4 regions of the Alteromonas sp. ABV4_515 genome follow, and region 4 is predicted to be linked to each of the others. Evidence: predicted binding sites of a transcription regulator. Region 4 holds the regulator's gene; each other region holds the start of a gene.
The links. Region 4 encodes LexA, which represses DNA repair genes until DNA is damaged. Its sites were predicted from a motif close to TACTGTATNNNNATACAGTA; they were not measured.

Region 1 (4,597 bases), on a different contig from region 4:
TGCCCGAGTACATAAATAACCTGCTCTTTGGTCATGCCTACACGCAGCTTTTGTACATCTCTTTCATCAAGGAAGTTGCCTTGCGGAACATCGATACGATAGATCCAGTTTGAGCAGGCAGTAGAGAAAAATACAGCGGTTAACAAAATAGCGATTTGATACAACTTCATGCGTTAGCGTGTCCAGTTATGCTTTGATTATAGTGACGGACATTATTTTCCTAACAGGATATGCCCAGGTGCAGGCTATCACAAAATAATGTGCGACAGCATGCTACCCAATCACCTATGACCAATCAACCGCTTATTAGTTCGATTCGGCACTTTCCAACAGCTCTTTTGCATTTGCTAAGGCAGAATCTGTCACTTTATCGCCTGCTAGCAATCTTGCCAGCTCATCAATACGGTTTTGACGGGTTAATGGCAACATTTGTGTTTCGGTGGTTATGCCATCGCTGAACTTGGTGACAAATAATTGATTATGGGCTTGCGCAGCAACCTGAGGTAAGTGCGTTACGCACATTACCTGACTAACTTTGCCGAGTTTCCGAAGCAGGCTGCCTACAATTGCCGCCGTCGGCCCGCTGATACCGGTATCAACTTCGTCAAATATCATTGTTGGCGTTGCGTTTTTATCGCTGGTGAGCACTTGTATCGCCAATCCAATTCGCGAAAGCTCACCACCGGAAACCACTTTCTCCAGTTTATCGGCGGGCTGCCCGGCATTGGTTGAAACGCGAATGATTACGTCGTCCAGCCCATGACTTGTGGGCGTTTTGTGCTCATCGTATTCAACGCCTATTTGCATACATGCATGCTGCATATTCATCTGGCGGATTTGACCTTCAATGGCGGTGGCAAGCTTAGCTGCAGCCGTCTGCCGGGAGGCCGATAAGGCTTCACACGCTTTTATATACTGGTTTCTCGCTTCTACGACTTCATGTTGTAGTTCTTCCAACCTACTCTCATCACCTTCCAGTTCAGCAAATTCTGCCGCTAAGTTTTGATGATGTGAAAACAGTTCTTCTGGCATTACTGCATGTTTCCGTGCCAGTTCCATCGCTTTGCTGTATCGAGATTCAACTTGTTGCAGGCGTAAGGGATCTATTTCCAGACCATCACAATAGCCGCGCAATTCTCGAGCGGCTTCCTCCACCTGAATTGAGGCATCGTTGAGCAACGCAATGATGGGGGTAAGTGCGCTGTCATGCTCTTCCAACTCACTGAGTCGATCCAGGCCGTTTTGGATGATAGATAGCGCATTGCCTTCATCGTTCTCATACAGGTTATAAAAACTGGTTTGAGCTTGTTCCAAAAGCGTTTGCCCATTGCTTAAACGCTTATGCTCTGTTTCAAGCTCGATAAACTCGCCTTCTTCAATGGCAAACTCATCCAGTTCTTTAACCTGATAAGCCAATAATTGCTGGCGGTCTGCGCGTTGCTGCGCCTGTGTTTCCAGCGCCTTTAGCTCTGCCTGTTTACTCTTCCAGCTACGGTAGTGTTCCGCAACGCTGTTTAATAAGGCTGGGTGTGCGGCATACTGATCCACAAGTTTTCGCTGATAGTCATCTTTAAGCAGCTGTAAATGCGTATTCTGTCCATGAATAGCAATGAGGTACTGACCAAACTGTTTTAATTGCTGAAGTGAAACTGGTGTACCGTTAATGAACGCTTTAGAGCGGCCTTCACGAGAAATAACGCGACGCACGAAGCAACTGTCGTCTTCGTCATCGACTAACTCTTGCTCGTCAAGCCAGGCGAGTGCGGCTTTGTGGCCACTTAAATTGAAGTGGGCGACAATTTCAGCCTTGGTGGCTTCTTTTCTCACCGCACCGGCATCTGCTCGCTCACCTAAACAAAGGCTGAGCGCATCTATCGCAATAGATTTACCCGCACCAGTTTCACCGGTAACGGCCGTCATTCCCGCTTCAAAGTTTACGGACAATTGTTTTACAACAGCGAAGTTTTTAATCGATAAATTGACCAGCATTTTTTCACCGCAGTATGTTTATACAGTATGTGTAAATATATACAGTATTTTGGCGGTGTAAAGTGAAGTTTTTATTGAGGGTGGGAAAGCGCCAGTGGATAGCTGCTTATCCAATTGATTTACTAGCGAATTTAAATGTCAGCAGCAATATGCTCCTAAGCGATATTCCGTTTATATCGGTTATGGAGCGCTAGCGTGTAACCAGATGTCAGGGCCTTTAGCCTCTGCACTTTTGAAGCTTTTCACTGGAGTGACACAAAGATCATCGTAAAGCCGCGGGTTTGCTAGGAGCGCATTTACCAAAGGGTCGTTTGGTTCGCCGCTTAGCCAGGCATCGATTACCTGGGGATCTGTTGGCAAAAAGCACGGGATGGACTTTTCGTGAAACTGACTAAAACCAGGCTGGGGCGGGCGGGTGATCACTGAACAAACAGCGCAGCCATTGTCAAAAATACGGTAAACGGCGCCGATGAGCAGCCCCCGCCGTGCTTTCATCAGGTAATGCGCTTTGCCTTTACCTACCGGATTCGATTCGCCCACAGCCGTAGCGGCAACGATAGCGCGGCGTGATTGTATAGCATGTTTCCAAAATGGACTGTCGAGGTTTCTGGCGTTGAACGTTGTGCGGTCGCCAAATAACAGGCTGTCGCCGTGGGGTTTGGCATCGAACCACCAGGTCGCATCAATGCTTGTTTGGGGACTCACGATGAGATTCGAGATTTTTCGTGAAGGATCTTTTCCAAAAGCCGGGTAAAAGTTAATCACGTTCTCATTTTCTGCAGCGAAAAGAGGCAAGGTTTCAGTTAAACCTGCCTCAGATAACACTTCCTGCAAACCCGTGGATTTCGGTTCTCGTTGAATAAAGCCGCACATAGCAATCTCCAAATCTATTCAGCGTTTAAGATACGCTGATTGCGGCCCGATGTTTAGTGAAGGTGAAAAATAATCCTCGTGGTTATGCGACAACGTCACTCATAACATCTTGCAGCACAAAGGATTTTTTATTTGAATGCAGACGAATCCACAGGCCGGGATTTGCATCTAACTGTTGTTTTGCCATTTCAATGTCGGTGCTGAGTGGTGAATTCATAACATTAGCATAGGTTTGTACCTTGGCCGGTGCAGTAGACGCATCGACCACTGATTGCACAACCTTTTTTGCCGAGAGAATTGCTGCGGGGCCCAGGGTAAGGATAAAACCAGCCGCGCGACACTCTTGTTCATCGGCCTCACTGATGTTGCTGCCTCCAGCTTTAAACTTGCTGATGTGGTGTTCCAAAATGCTGCTGGAAATGGGAATAAGACCAGCCATATGTTCAGCTTTTGCACCGGAGCCGGGCTTTATATAGGCGAGGTGAGAGGCTGCGTTGTCTTCCGGACCATGACCAATGAAGAAAATATCCAACCCACCTAACGATTCGAGTTTATCCAGATAAGCAGTGAGACCAGCTTCCAGATTGGCTACATCGGTTTGCATGGGCGTAAAACTGTTAATTTTAGTGAAGAAATCATCGCCCAGAATACGTTCAAAATCTCTTACAAAGCTCAGACTATTCCCCATACTCATCGGTGCTAGTGCATCTTGGGTAAATACATTCAATCGCGACAAAATAGGGTCGAGTTCACTGGTACGCGCTTTTTCTCCGAGTAATCGGTGAAACGCTTGCGCACCACGGCCACCAAGCAATGCGATATTTATTTCTCCGGTCTTTTGAGAAGCGGAGGCAAGCAATTCTTCTAACATGGCTTCTCCCACGGCGGCTTCAGATGGCAGGATATGAGGCTGAATACTAAAATCGGTAATATCACCGTTAATATGGTTGGTGGAAAGCCAAATATTGCCTTGCTGCTCGTCCCGTTTGAATGTCATTGATTACCTCTTTTGATGCTGCATTGATATTTTATTAGATTACCATGCTACCGGTAGCATTTCATTTCGTTATTATGGCTTCTAAATCACTTTCAGTTCTCATCGCTTACAATAATTTCTTGTTGCCAACTGCGTAACACAGCAGCGCCGTACTTTAGCGCTTTAACTTAGGTTTCCCGCGCATCCAGAATTGCGCACCGTCGTAGGGTAAATCTTCTTCTACGGTGAAGGTTTTATCAGCAATGATCTTGCCATCCAGTTCCAGTGTCATGCGCCAGTCTCCCACTTTATTTTCCAGTGGCTCCCATAATGTGTCGCCAAGATAGAAATCCCAGTCGTTAGAACGAATGTACTCTTCGCCGTCAAAGGGCGGCATGGGCTCTCCATCGCTATCAGGGATATCCGGATGATAAATGCAGAAACGCACTTTCTGATTTTTAGCTCGCTTGATATTCACGATAAACCCGAACTCAATATCCAGTTCGAGAGGTACGCTCTGTGTGAAGGTTTTAATTTTGGGAAGCGCTTTATCGTCGGCATCCCACTTTGTATGAATGCCGCAGGTCAGCATTTCAATAACCGGTTTGTGCTTAGCCATTTTTAGAAGCCTTCAGTAAAACGGCCTATGATATCGGAAACCGCAGAGCAGATAAAAGTCAGTAATAAAGAAGCCTGAAATTCAGGCGTTCTTTTTTTCATTTTTTTTATCGTCTTTCTTTTTGTCTTTCTGGATACGCA
Region 2 (4,597 bases), on a different contig from region 4:
TTTTCAATCTCTTGTGTGCCCTTTATAATCAGGAACAGATTTTTTTATCGGGTCAATTACTCATTAGTTGTAATTTGCACTAAGGTTTACTTAACGATATTTAATCTATCTTGAAACAATAGGGATATGATTCAGAAACATGCGAAATAATCAGCCGGTTACTCAGAAGCTTTACTCGATTCCCAAACAGTATCGCCTTATCTCGTCTACCGACAAGCGCGGGATTATTACTCACTGCAATGATGAATTTGTTGAGGTGAGCGGCTTTGAGCGCGATGAACTCATTGGGAAAAACCACAATCTTGTTAGACACCCCGATATGCCCCCTGGTGTTTTCAGAGAAATGTGGGAGACATTGTCTGCCGGCAAGATCTGGATGGGATTAGTGAAGAACCGCCGCAAAAATGGCGACCACTATTGGGTATCTGCATTCGTAACCCCGGTATTTGAAGGCGGGGTTATTGTTGGCTATGAGTCGGTACGGGTACCCGCCTTGCAGCACGAGATAGGCCGAGCGGAATTTCGTTATGCCCGCTTGCGCGCAGACCAGTCGAGTACGTCGATGGGTGAACTTATTGTTTACGGTATCAAATCGAATCTGCCTTTTGTCATTGTTGGGGCGGCGACAGTTTGTGTGCTATTAATGTTAGCCGGACTGCTGCCCGCATTAGTGGGACTAATTGGATTCGTGCTCTGCGCCCTATGGATGGCACACCAAAATAAGCAGGATTGGCTAAGTATCATTTCATTGTCGCCGGAGAGTTATTCAAACCCATTGGTTGCGCAAACCTATTTTGCTGATTACGGAAACAAAGCCAGAGCTAAACTCGTTTTGGGCTGTGAACTCGCGCGTAGCCGCACGGCATTGGCACGCATTGAGGATGCAGCCGGTGGTCTGGACGTGATAGCCAACACAACTCATGAACAGGCAGAAATCACCAGTACGGCTGTAGTACAGCAAAACGAGGCTACGCAGAATATTGCTTCAGCAGTTAATCAGATGTCGCAAGCCATTCAAAGCGTGTCTGAACGGGTGGATATGAATGCAGACAGTGCGCGCTCGGCATCAAAAAATGTGGAAGAAGGGAATCGCAAAGCAGACGATGCGTTAAACGCGATTATGTCGCTGAAACAGGCTGTAGCTTCTATCTCAAAAACGGTACAGGAACTTGCGCAGTCAACCAATGACATTGGTGAAGCGGCCAGCCTGATCTCAACCATCGCAGAACAAACGAATTTGCTGGCGCTCAATGCTGCCATTGAAGCTGCCCGTGCCGGCGAGCAGGGGCGGGGATTTGCCGTGGTGGCTGACGAAGTACGGTCTCTTGCTTCCAAAACGCGGGAGTCCACCGACAAAATTCATAATATCATACATGTTCTGGCTGAACGCTCCGAACGCGCTGTTAGGGTTTCTAACGAAGGTATGGAGTCTGCAGAGCAAGGTGCGAATATCGTAGAAGATACCCGCAAAACCCTGTCTGAAATTAATGCTGCCGTGAGTGTTATTGCCGATCAGACCTTTGAAATGGCATCAGCGGTGGAAGAGCAAAGTTCGGTGGCTGAGCATATTAATCAGCAAATTGTTGAGATTGCTGATGGTGCCAAAGACACCCAGCGGGCTTCAGAGTCTTCGCTGGATGCTAGCCAAAAACTTCGCAATACCGTTACCGAGGTGTATTCAGTCATTACCCGGTTTGCGAGCAAAAGTAACATTGTTTGACTCGACATACCTACGCCTATCGCTGCGCCCGGGCGTTGGTTACAGGCCGTTAGCTTTTGCTATTGGCCTGTAGCTTTACCACTTCAGCGGATTCGCTTTCCAGTACATCATCGGCAGAAGCGCCTTTAAGCAGCTTTGTTAGCGCATCTTTATTTTTTGCCAGCATGACTGACAAATCTTCAATCACTTCTTCATCTAGCTTAATGCCTTTCGCGCCTATGTAGGTGGCGATATTGTCGGCGGCATCCAGCATCTTATCGTACTGATCGGCTTCCTTTTTATCTGTAGTCACCAGTTTCTCTACCCCTTTATGCGAAACAACATATTGCACTGTAATAGCCATGATGGTTCTCCGAAAGTCTGCGCGTTGTGAAATTTAATTGTTACTCGATTCGTAATTACTGTATAAATAAACAGTATTAAGAGCAACTACTTTTTGACCTATGCTGAGAATTATTCCTGTTGTCGCACAAGCCGGTATTACCGGATTCGAATCGCCCGCGGCGGAGTACAGAGAGCTCGGGCTAGATCTCGACGCCCTGCTTATCGATCATCCCACAGCCACCTTTATCGGTCAGGCCCAAGGCGATTCTATGACGGGGGTGGGCATTTTTGACGGTGATCTGCTTATTGTCGATCGCTCGGCTGCACCCACATCGCTTGATGTAGTGGTGGCAAACCTTAACGGTGTTTTCGTGTGCAAGCTGTTCGACCGTAAATCCATGGTGCTGATTTCACCGGGTAAAAGCCATAATCCTTACGTACTTAGCGAGGGGGACGTGTTTGAGGAAGAGGGCATTGTGGTGCGCTCTGTGCGCATGCACCGCTATACCAGGATGCTGCGCCAATGTTTGCGCTAGTCGATGCCAACGGATTTTACGCCTCAGCCGAAAAGGTGTTCGACCCGTCCATACGTGATAAGCCTGTTGTGGTGCTTACCAACAACGACGGCTGTATTTGTGCGCTGTGCGATATTGCCAAACAACTCGGCGTGAAAAAATTTGGGCCCTATTACAAAGTACAGAAGTTTCTTGAAAAACACGGTGCAGTCGTGCGGTCATCCAATTATGAACTGTACGACTACTTGTCTAATCGAATGATGGCAGTGGTTGCCGGTTTTGCGCCCCATCAGCATGTGTATTCCATTGATGAGTGCTTCCTGTATTTCGATAGCTGGCAGCCGCAAGAAGGCTGGTATGCTTATGGCGAACGCATTCGCGAAGCCGTATGGGAACAATTGCGCTTGCCTGTCGGCGTGGGCTTTGGCCTCACGCCAACCCTGGCGAAAGCCGCCAGCCACGCGGGAAAGCGTCTTGGTGAGAAGACCGGTATAGCTGTACTGGCAGAGCAGGAAGATATTCAGGCAACACTACAGCAGATGTCTCCCACTGACATTTGGGGCATCGGCCGGCGCATCGGCGAAAAGCTGGAACAGTCTGGCATGCAGACAGCGTGGGATTTTGCCTGCGCCGATGCAAAATCCATTCGTAAGCGCTTTTCCGTGGAAATTGAGCGTACGGTCAGGGAACTCAACGGTACCCGCTGTATGGAGTGGGAAGAATACCGGCCGAAGAAAAAGCAGATTTATGCCACTCGCGCATTCGGACAACCCGTTTCCGATATTCAAAGCCTTCGGCAGGCATTGTGCTGGCATGCCGAGCGGGTAGCTGAAAAACTCAGGCGGCAAAACAGTAGCGTAAAAACACTGACCCTGTTTGCGCACGCCAACCCTTTTGCTGCCAGTGGTCATTATCACAAGGCCGTACAGCACCAGTTCGCCTGCGCCACCGCAGATTCCCGCCAACTGGTAGCCGCCGCCAGCAAAGCCGCTGATACGCTGTATTGCGCTGGCGTACAGTTTCACAAGTGTGGCGTGGGCGCGATAGAAGTACAGGACGACGATGTAAAGCAACCCGACTTGTTCGATGAGAACCCCACTAACAATAAACTTATGGCTTGTATGGATGCCATAAATGCGCGTTATGGCAGCAGTACCATTGGCGTGGCGGCAAAAGGGAAAAATCAGCAGTGGCGCATGAAACGGGCGTACCTGTCACCACGCTACACCACCAACTGGCAGCACATTCCTCAGTGCAAGTGCTAGTACAACCCGGTCAAGAGCAGGTTTACCTAAGTTTAATAGAGATGGCTGAATTCAAAGGTATACTCAGAGTTTGAATTGATAAACCAGAGGCGGGAGTGAATGGAATGCTGAACCTTGAAGGCATAAAAGGTGTGATCTTTGACTTAGACGGCACGCTGGTGGAATCGTCACTGGATTTCACCGCCATGCGCAAAACCATTGGCTGCCCGCAAGATGAAGACATTCTTACCTTCATCGATAACCTGCCCGATAGCGAACAGCAAAAAGCCGCGCATCAGGTGATTCTAGACCACGAACTCGCCGACGCCAGAGAGGCCCGCTGGCTGGACAACGGCAAAGCGATGGTAGAAGCGGTACTAACAGCCAACCTGCCCATGGCCATAGTCACTCGCAACTGCCGCCAAGCCTCAGACATCAAAATTACCAACAACAATATACCCATCACTAATGTGCTTACACGGGAATGCGCCCCCGCTAAACCCGACCCCACCGCACTGCTGATGATTGCCGAACAATGGCAAATAGCCCCCGCACACTGTTTGTATGTGGGAGACTATATTTACGACCAGCTTGCTGCAGAAAATGCAGGAATGAGGTGGGTTTTGGTTTAAATATCAATTACGATAGAAAGAAAGGAGTAAAAATATGGATATATTCGTAATTAGTGATATTCACGCAAAAATTGAAAACTTTGAAATATTGGAAGAAAAATTTGGAGATTTGTTATCTTCAATCAAGATAAACCTCAAGCAAAATAAAAAAACTGTTTTAGT
Region 3 (4,597 bases), 800 kb from region 4:
CGGGCAACGCGCCCGGAGCAACTTTTTCATCTGACGCCAAACGAACACGCACATTTTCGTGGGCGAAAATTGTGCTGTCTTTGTGGTCGTGGAAGAATGCGTTGGCGCCAGTGTGGTCGCCGTGGAAATGGGTATTTACCAGATATTTAGGTGCATCGTTACCCAATTCTTTCAGTGCGGCCGCAATCTTTTCAGCCAGTGGCGCAAACTGATCATCAATAATGAGAATACCGTCTTCACCGGCAGATACGCCGATATTGCCACCGGCGCCTTCAAACATATGTACTGAACCGCGCAGCGGCGTATCTTTTATTTTAACGTTATCAAAATCCTGAGCGAATGCGCCACCTGTGCAGCCAATAAGCGTGACTACCGCTATCAACGAATTAATTTTTTGTTTAACTGGAAATATCATCTTCTTTCCCTGTTTACGTGTGTTATGGCTGATACGTAGCTTACAAATGAACAGTGCATTTGCAGTTCAGGTTTACCTGATGTCGCTTCAACGGTATCCGTTAGTCCGGATTATGCTCGTCAATATAACGAAATCTCGGTACAGCTTCGCCATCAACCTCTACATTCTCAACAAACATCTCCAGTGGTCTTACCCACAACGCTCTGTCGCCGTATTCGGGGCGATAGACGACCAATTTAGTTTCGTCTTCGGAATGGGTAGCCACACCAATAACAGTATAAAAGTTGCCTTTATAATGCTGATAAGTTCCGGGTTTAATGCTGTTTGGCACCTTAGTCATCCTCCAAAGGTAGCTTTAATTGTTCAACAGATGTTCCGTCAGCCAGACCAATATGAATACCCACCAGCCTCACACCTCTTCCCCTTGAACGCTGCCAGGCTTCGTCGAGGAGTTCATAAAAGAAAGGCGCTTCAATATCGTGATGCCGGTGCTCTACTGTGGTCTGTTGAAAATCCTGGAATTTTAGCTTAACACCCTGCGAGCGTATGAGGCAGCGTTTTGCGCCAGATTTCTGTAAATGTGACGCTATTCGTTGCTGCATTTTCTCCCACAACGCAGGGATAACGTCCCGGCACTCCTCTAGCGAGTGTAAATCTGTGCTAAAGGTACGTTCAACACCTATGGATTTGCGTTCCCGAGTGGTATTAACATCACGATCATCAATACCGTGAGCACGATTCCACAACACGGTGCCAAATTTCCCCAGCTCCTTTTGCAAACGCTCGAAGGGGTATTTCCGCACGTCAGCACAATTATGCAAACCCAAACGCTGCAACTTTTGTTGCGTCACCTTACCTACCCCGGGAATTTTAGCCAATGGCATGGCACGAACGAAACTATCGAGTTTGTCCGGCGTGATCACACACAGGCCATCGGGCTTGTTTTCATCACTGGCAACTTTGGCTACAAACTTACAAGGAGCGACACCAGCAGACGCGGTTAGATTCAGCTCTTGCTTGATTCGCCGGCGAATATCTTCAGCGATTAACGTGGCGCTGCCATTAAACAAGCGCGTGTGTGTGACATCAAGGTAGGCTTCATCGAGTGATAAGGGTTCGATGAGATCGGTGTAATCGTTGAATATTTCGCGGATTTTCTGGCTTTCTCTAACGTAAACATCCATGCGGCCAGGTACGAGAATGAGATCAGGGCACAAACGTTTCGCATAAGCGGTAGCCATAGCCGAACGTACACCGTATTTACGCGCAGGGTAGTTGCAGGTAGAAATAACGCCACGGCGGTCAGAGCTGCCGCCAATAGCTATGGGCTTATGGGTTAACGACGGATTATCACGCATCTCAACTGCCGCGTAGAAGCAATCCATATCAACGTGAATGATTTTCCGCACATCGCCACCACACTGTATACATACACAGCATTTTAACGAAAATTGCCAGCAATGGAAGTGTTTAATTGGTCTGCTCTAATACTCCTCTTCTCTTTGCTGAATAAAGCAGATTTTTTGCAAAGTATTATTTCGCCCTTGCTAAAAAATTTCTGAAAATTTATCCACGCCACCTATAAATCTGTTTTTATTTCATTTTTATGAATTTAAATATTAAGTGACGCCTATCTGCCTGTACCGCCCTGTTGCTGTATCTCGCAGCGAAATACTCACCCGCGCAATACGTGTCTATTCCGATACGAGATTATGCGACGTTATACGTTACAGCCCCCACCTATCCGTAGTATAGATTTCGTGCTGCTTAGCAAAAGTAGCTTTTACAACGCTTGCGTATCGCCGTTTCATTTAGCCGATTTTTTAGTCGACGGAACGGCCAAGGAAAAACAATAAAGCCATCTGAAATGGCGTGCACAGGCCGGTTAAACACCCCGAAGTAGCGCTCCGCAGAGAGCGAGTGGGAAAAAATAACGACAAGACAGGAAAATAAATGTCCAAATCATACACATTTCCAACCAAAACCCTTATTGCAACGTCATTAAGCTTAATTGCTCTGTCGGCGAATGCGATTACTGAAACCAGCGGCGCAGGTCCGATCAAGGTAGCGTCATCGCCCCTAACACCATTAGATTTGAAAGAACTTCGGGCGCTCCAGCGCAATGCAAGGGGTGGCGCGGAAGAGCGCTATATTGTGACCTTCAAGACAGGTATTGCTGAAGAAACAGAATCTGGCCTGGAGACTACCAGCAAAGCCAATCCGCGGGCGATGTCAGTAGCATCAGTGAAATCGGCCATTCAGCGTGTAGGTGGTAAAACACATAAAGTAATGTCACGCCATGGTATGGCGTCGGTAACGCTTAACAAGAAAGCACTCAATGCGCTTATGAAAAACAAAGACATTGAGGTTGCTCCCGATCCAAAACGCCACCTGATGGCGCAGACCACACCTTACGGTTACAACATGGTTCAGGCAAACCAACTTTTCCAGTCTGATACCAGTGCCCGTAAAGTGTGTATTATCGACACAGGCTACAATCTTGGGCATCCCGATCTTCCCGGTCAAAATGACGGTGTTACCGGCCAGGGGAATAACAGTGCGGTTGGTAACTGGTATAACGATGGGAACGGTCATGGCACACACGTGGCAGGCACCATTGCTGCCTACGACAACACAGAGGGCGTGATTGGCGTTTATCCCGGCGTAAACTTACACATAGTGAAGATTTTTGATGATAGCGGCAGTTGGACTTACGCTTCAGATATCATCACCGCCATCGACCAATGTCAGGATGCTGGCGCCGACGTGGTAAACATGAGTTTGGGCGGAGCGGGTTCATCGTCAGCAGAAGCCAATGCGATGCAAGGCTTTGTTGATGACAACATGCTATTGGTTGCCGCTGCTGGTAACGATGGCAACAGTTCCCTTTCTTATCCGGCATCTTACGATGCAGTTGTTTCAGTTGCTGCCGTAGACTCTGGTAAGAACCGTGCGAGCTATTCTCAGTATAACTCACAGGTTGAAATCTCAGCCCCTGGTAGCTCGGTCTATTCAACCTATCCTACAAACAGCTATGCGACTCTTAACGGTACATCCATGGCGACCCCTCATGTTGCAGGTGCAGCGGCACTGGTATGGAGCTTTCACCCTCAGTGTAGCGCAAGTCAGATACGCAGTGCATTAGCAGCAACTGCGGAAGACCGTGGCAGCGCAGGTCGTGATAACTATTACGGCTATGGTCTGGTTCGCGTGGGAGAAGCCAACAGCTACCTGAACAACAATGGTTGTGATGGCAGTGGGGATGGCGGCGGTACGCCAACGGAACCCGGTGTAGAACCGGTATCAGGTCAACTTACTGGTCTTTCTGGTTCACGTTCAGCTTGGGATCGATACACCTGGACCATCCCCGCTGGCGTTTCCACTATGACCATTCAGATTGCCGGTGGCAGTGGCGATGCAGATCTCTACGTGCGATACGGCTCTCAGCCCACGACCAGTGCGTACAATTGTCGCCCATATAAGAGTGGCAACAACGAAGTATGTACCTTCACTGCACCTGAAGCGGGAACATGGCATATCGGACTGCGCGCATATAGCACCTATAGCAATGTAACCATGAGCTATTCTTACGAGTAATCCCAACCTCTCGTAGAATAAAAAAGGCCGGTACAAGATGTATCGGCCTTTCTTTACACTGTTAATTCAGCGTACCCATTACAGGATCTGGTTGTCTTTCCATTCCGCAATTTTCTTCTGACGGGCTTCTTCTCTTTCCATGCGCGCTTTTTTCCGGTCGCAAGGCTCCGGGCAATCACAGGCCTTTTCAATACCCAGCGCACCTAACCCGCCGCAGCTACCGGCGATAGACTTCTTTTGCACCATGTATCCAACACCCATGGCCATCACCATGGCGAGAAAGAATACGAATGCGAGAATAAAGGTGGACATAGTTAACGACTCCTAATTTTTCACTTCAACGATTTCATCGAACTGTGGCGAAGCATATTCTTCAAATCCGTCTTTCGTTCGTTTGATCAGAAATACGGCTAAATCCTCTTTCTCCGCAAGCGCTTTTGCTTCATCCCAGCCCATCACGTTAAATGCCGTAGCTAAACCATCAGCTGTCATTGATGACGGATGCACCACAGTAACCGACACCAGATTATGGGTGATTGGTGATCCCGTGCGCGGGTCAATCAAATGCGAATAACGTTTGCCATC
Region 4 (4,597 bases):
AACACCTCCGTGATGGAGAATCTTGTGTAATACCCTGCTCACAGGATTCTGTCGTATAGTCGCCCGACTTGTTAATTATTATCTTATTTTGTTATTTTTCTGTTAACTACGGTATAAGAATTAAACAGTTTTTGCTCAATGTCTAGACTTTAGGTGAAAAATAAATGGCGGGTTTCATGGGAATGGTGAAATGGGGAGACGGTCATTATGGCAAGGTTTGCGTTCATTCTGATTATTAGAATGTTTTGTTCAGATCTTAAATACATCTAATTTCTCAGGAAGCCGTATCATTAATCATCTGACAACATTCATTGTTTTGACACCCCAAGTTTAAAAAGGAAATTGGTAATGACTAAATTGATCCCAGCGGTACTGCTTTCAGGTTTGTTCAGCGTAAGTGCATTGGCGGCACCTGTGTCTTATAAAATCGACCCGACTCACACCAATGTCATTGCGTCGTGGAGCCACTTCGGTTTTTCTAACCCTACAGCAGCAATTAACGGTGCTGAAGGGACTATTGTTTATGACAAAGAGAGCCCAGAAGACAGTAAGGTAGACGTTTCTGTATCTATTGCGTCTATGGATACCTTTGTGGCGAAACTGACCGAAGAATTCATGGAAGAAAGCTGGTTCAACGAAGCTAAATTCCCTAAAGCTACGTTCAAGAGCACTGACGTTGAAGTAACAGGTGACAAAACGATGGAAGTCACCGGCGATCTGACCATCAAAGGTGTAACGAAAGAAGTGACACTGGACGTAACACTGAATGGCGCAGGCGTGCATCCAATGACACAGAAACAAGCGGTAGGCTTCGATGCAAAAACAACGATTAAACGCTCTGATTTCGGTATCGACACGTATGTACCGAATGTAAGTGACGAAGTTACCCTGCGCATCACCGCTGAAGCACAAGCGGCTAAGTAATAGTGTAAATATCGATTACTGCATCACCGTCCAGATGCATAGCCCGCGAAAGCGGGCTTTTTATTTGCCAGATGAAAAACATCCTGTAGGGTAAAGGTTTAACCTTCAGACAGGATTGTCCTTTTGCTGCACAAATCACTTCTTTTTTCAGCGCTTTCCCTTGTGCTCTGTTTTAACGCGTTCTCCAAGCCACTCCCGAAAAACGCCATCTCCGCTATGTTCAATGAAGCGGTTAATCATGACACTGTGCCAGGCATCACTATGGCATTGGGTAATGAAAAAGGCATTATGATGGCCGAGGGTTTTGGCTATGCCGATGTAGAAAATCGCGTCGCCATGACACCGCACCACAAGGTTCGCATCGGCAGTGTATCCAAGCTCATCGCAACGGCAGCAATGATGCGGCTGTATGACGAAGGTAAAATTGATTTAGATGCACCGGTAACCGACTATGTCGCTGATTGGCCGAAAGACAAGCCAGTCATTACCTTACGTCAGTTAGCCTCTCATACAGCCGGTATTCGCCATTACAAAGAAGGCGCGAATGAGTTTTTGCTCAATGAAACCTACCCAGATATTAACAGCGCCCTCGCCATGTTTAAGGATGATCCGCTGGAATTCTCACCAAGTACCGATTTCAGCTATTCCACATTCGCCTGGACGTTAGTCAGTGCTGCAATGGAAGGCGCTGATGGCAATCGGGATTTTCGTCAGATTATCGAACAGGAAGTGTTTGCGCCTTTATCGCTAAAAGAAACTGTATTTGATGATCAGTTCACAATTATCGAAAACCGCGCCCGGCCCTATACAACCGAAGAAGGCACTTTGATTAACGCTCCCCAAACCGACCACAGCTACAAGTGGGCAGGTGGCGGTTTTATTGCCTCGCCATCTGACATTGTGCGCTTTGCAGTGGCTCACGTAGCCAGTGATTATTTGGCTGCAGAAACAACGAAATCCATGTTTACCCGGGCAACGTTAAATAACGGGGACGAAGTGGGCTACGGCATTGGCTGGAAAGTTGGCTTTGGCGATTATCGAGAACGGGAAGCGTATAAAGATAACGTGGAAGCACTTAAGTTAATGGACGACATTCCCACCGCGGTGATGCATTCAGGCGGCAGCATGGGTGGTATTACCATGACGATTCTGTGTCGTGAACACAACACAGCAGTGACTGTAGTGAAGAATGTGAGTGGCGAAAAAAATGCTGACGTTTTTATGCTGGCACTAAAAACACTGCATTATGCACACGCCAGTTATTAAGCTAAGGCAAATCCTTTACTAGCGCTGAGTTAAGGGCACCATATTGATAAAAGAAAAAGGCGATGATCACCTCAGTGCATCGCCTTTCTTATTCTTTAGCATCTATTTTGGTGCCCGGCGCTTACATCCAGTCGGCGTTTCTGATCACACCAACGGCTAAACCTTCAATATTGAAAGGCTCCGACGCCAAATCTACCTTAATCGTGTTGAATTCGTCGTTTTCAGCATGCAGCCATACTTCTCGGCCACGTTTTTCAAGACGTTTCACGGTTACGTCTTCATCAACACGTGCAACCACAACCTGCCCATTGTGAACATCTGTAGTACGGTGCACTGCGAGAAGATCGCCATCTAAAATACCGATATCTTTCATACTCATGCCGTTTACGCGCAGCAGAAAATCTGCACGGGGGTGGAACAAGTCAGGATCGACCTTGTAGTGCATTTCCACATGTTCCTGGGCCAGAATTGGCTCACCGGCAGCAACCCGCCCAATTAACGGTAAACCGGCATCTTCCTCGTTTTCAGCTTCCAGAGGAATATTCAGTTTAATACCCCGGGAGGTACCCGCCAGGATTTCGATTACCCCTTTTCGTGCCAGTGCTTTTAAGTGCTCTTCCGCCGCATTGGCCGACTTAAAACCCAGTTGCCTGGCGATTTCGGCACGCGTTGGCGGCATACCGGTTTCCAGCATGGTGGTTTTAATGAGTTCGAGAACTTCCGTTTGTCTTGGGGTAAGTGGACGCATAAACAGCCCTGTTTTTCTATACAGTTCCTGTGAGTATATACAGTTATGCAAGATTGACAAGTGATCAACGTTGATTGATTGCGGTTTTTTCCTCAGCTGTATTTACCATTTCCTGGTGACATTGATGGGTTATCGGATAAAACCAGAGCACGGCAACGCCAAGGACACAGCCGATAGCGGCAATAATGGCAATGCTATCGACAAAGAATTCTGCATTTCCTGCAGTTTGCAACGCAGACCATTCCAGTACCCCCGCTATCACCGCGAATGACAGTCCATCACTCACCCGCATCACCAGGTGGAAAGCGCCAAAGGTTAGCGTAGGGTTCACTACCCCCGTTTCTCGCAAACCATATTCGATAGTGTCGGGTAGCGCGGACCATATCAACACCATGAGTCCTCCGGCAAAAATGCCACACGAGAAGAACGCCAAACACAGGAAAGGTAGCGACCGGGGCGTAAACACCATGAATATAAGTAACACCGCAATCAGACCCACTAAGCCAAGAATCATGGCGTGATGCTTTTCTATCAGGTACGACAGCTTTACGAAGCCGGGCAATGCCACCAATTTACCAATGGCCAAGCTTACAATGAGCCAGTTCGTGAGTTTTTCGTCTGCCAGTAACATACTGGCGAAGTAGACGCCGGATTTGTAAAACACTGGAATAAAGATACAAGGTAAAAGCGCATACAATGCCAGCACCATAAAGGCGCGATTTTTAAACAACGCCGTGAAGGTGGCTCTCAGTGGCGGCCGCTGTACTTGAAGAGGCTGAATTTGTAATGACCACACGGGCATGATGCATAAATAAATATTGCTCAGCATAAACAGACAGCAGAGGCCCAACATCCATAATCGAAGGCTATCTCCCGGGGTTTCCAACAACGCAATAACTTTACCCGCGAAGGCTGCGAAAACCAGAATGGCTGATGCGTTGAAGAAGATGCGGGCAGATGACAACTTTGTGCGTTCACGGCTATCGCTTGTTAGCGTACCAAGCATGGCATTGTGTGGAATATCCAACAACGCATAGCCAATTCTGAACACGATTGCAGCCACGAGATAGAATAAAAACAGCGACTCTTTCGCCAATTCCACGGGATAAAACAGCAGAGCAAAAGACAACACGGTAATAGGGGCACTTAGGGCAATTACTTTCTGATAACGCAGCCGATAGGTATCGAGCATGACTGACAGCGTGATATCCAGAATACCGGACACAATCAGTGAAACCATTAAAATGAGACCTGCTGCCGAAGCCCCTAAGCCCTGAATATCTGCCAGGTAGTAAAGAAGCAGAAGGTCTGTAAAATTCCACAACGTACTTTTGGTAAAAGCACCCGACGCGTAGGCGTTGCGCTGAAACCGAGTCAACGTTTTCACTGGCGGTGCTCTGTCAGCTTAGCTGACAATTGCAACACTGCCGGTTTGTTCACAACAGTGGGCCACATGAGCTACGTTGCACGTACCGACATCTCAAATCAGTGGTTTCTTCATAAGGACGATGAAGTACAAGCTGTTGAATCAATTTTCCGGCCGCAGCCTTACCCAGGTTCTCCACCGGTTGATGCACCGTACTTAGCGGTGGCCAAAGGTTTTTACTAGAGGGGTCGTCATCGAATCCCACTACCGATAACTCGTACGGAATACGCAAT

Region 1: the regulator LexA is predicted to act here: its motif matches at 1,998-2,017, upstream of recN (DNA repair protein RecN).
Region 2: the regulator LexA is predicted to act here: its motif matches at 2,120-2,139, upstream of ACXAGX_RS10640 (S24 family peptidase).
Region 3: the regulator LexA is predicted to act here: its motif matches at 1,835-1,854, upstream of dinB (DNA polymerase IV).

The regions. Positions count from the first base shown of each region.
Region 1 is NZ_JBSWWZ010000006.1:417,197-421,793, reverse strand. It holds gene ACXAGX_RS16160 (outer membrane protein assembly factor BamE) at 1-170, opposite strand, end outside; gene recN (DNA repair protein RecN) at 307-1,989, opposite strand; gene ACXAGX_RS16150 (SOS response-associated peptidase family protein) at 2,170-2,862, opposite strand; gene ACXAGX_RS16145 (6-phosphogluconolactonase) at 2,945-3,859, opposite strand; gene ACXAGX_RS16140 (DUF3859 domain-containing protein) at 4,014-4,457, opposite strand; gene ACXAGX_RS16135 (efflux RND transporter periplasmic adaptor subunit) at 4,539-4,597, opposite strand, start outside.
Region 2 is NZ_JBSWWZ010000004.1:87,687-92,283, reverse strand. It holds gene ACXAGX_RS10650 (methyl-accepting chemotaxis protein) at 140-1,720, shown strand; gene ACXAGX_RS10645 (YebG family protein) at 1,770-2,063, opposite strand; gene ACXAGX_RS10640 (S24 family peptidase) at 2,164-2,580, shown strand; gene ACXAGX_RS10635 (Y-family DNA polymerase) at 2,568-3,824, shown strand; gene ACXAGX_RS10630 (HAD family hydrolase) at 3,929-4,435, shown strand; gene ACXAGX_RS10625 (STAND family AAA ATPase) at 4,470-4,597, shown strand, end outside.
Region 3 is NZ_JBSWWZ010000001.1:87,887-92,483, forward strand. It holds gene ACXAGX_RS00365 (MBL fold metallo-hydrolase) at 1-415, opposite strand, end outside; gene ACXAGX_RS00370 (DUF1653 domain-containing protein) at 516-746, opposite strand; gene dinB (DNA polymerase IV) at 748-1,824, opposite strand; gene ACXAGX_RS00380 (S8 family serine peptidase) at 2,369-4,012, shown strand; gene nqrM ((Na+)-NQR maturation NqrM) at 4,091-4,324, opposite strand; gene ACXAGX_RS00390 (FAD:protein FMN transferase) at 4,337-4,597, opposite strand, start outside.
Region 4 is NZ_JBSWWZ010000001.1:889,413-894,009, forward strand. It holds gene ACXAGX_RS03810 (YceI family protein) at 349-924, shown strand; gene ACXAGX_RS03815 (serine hydrolase domain-containing protein) at 1,048-2,190, shown strand; gene lexA (transcriptional repressor LexA) at 2,312-2,938, opposite strand; gene ACXAGX_RS03825 (MFS transporter) at 3,003-4,325, opposite strand; gene ACXAGX_RS03830 (LacI family DNA-binding transcriptional regulator) at 4,375-4,597, opposite strand, start outside.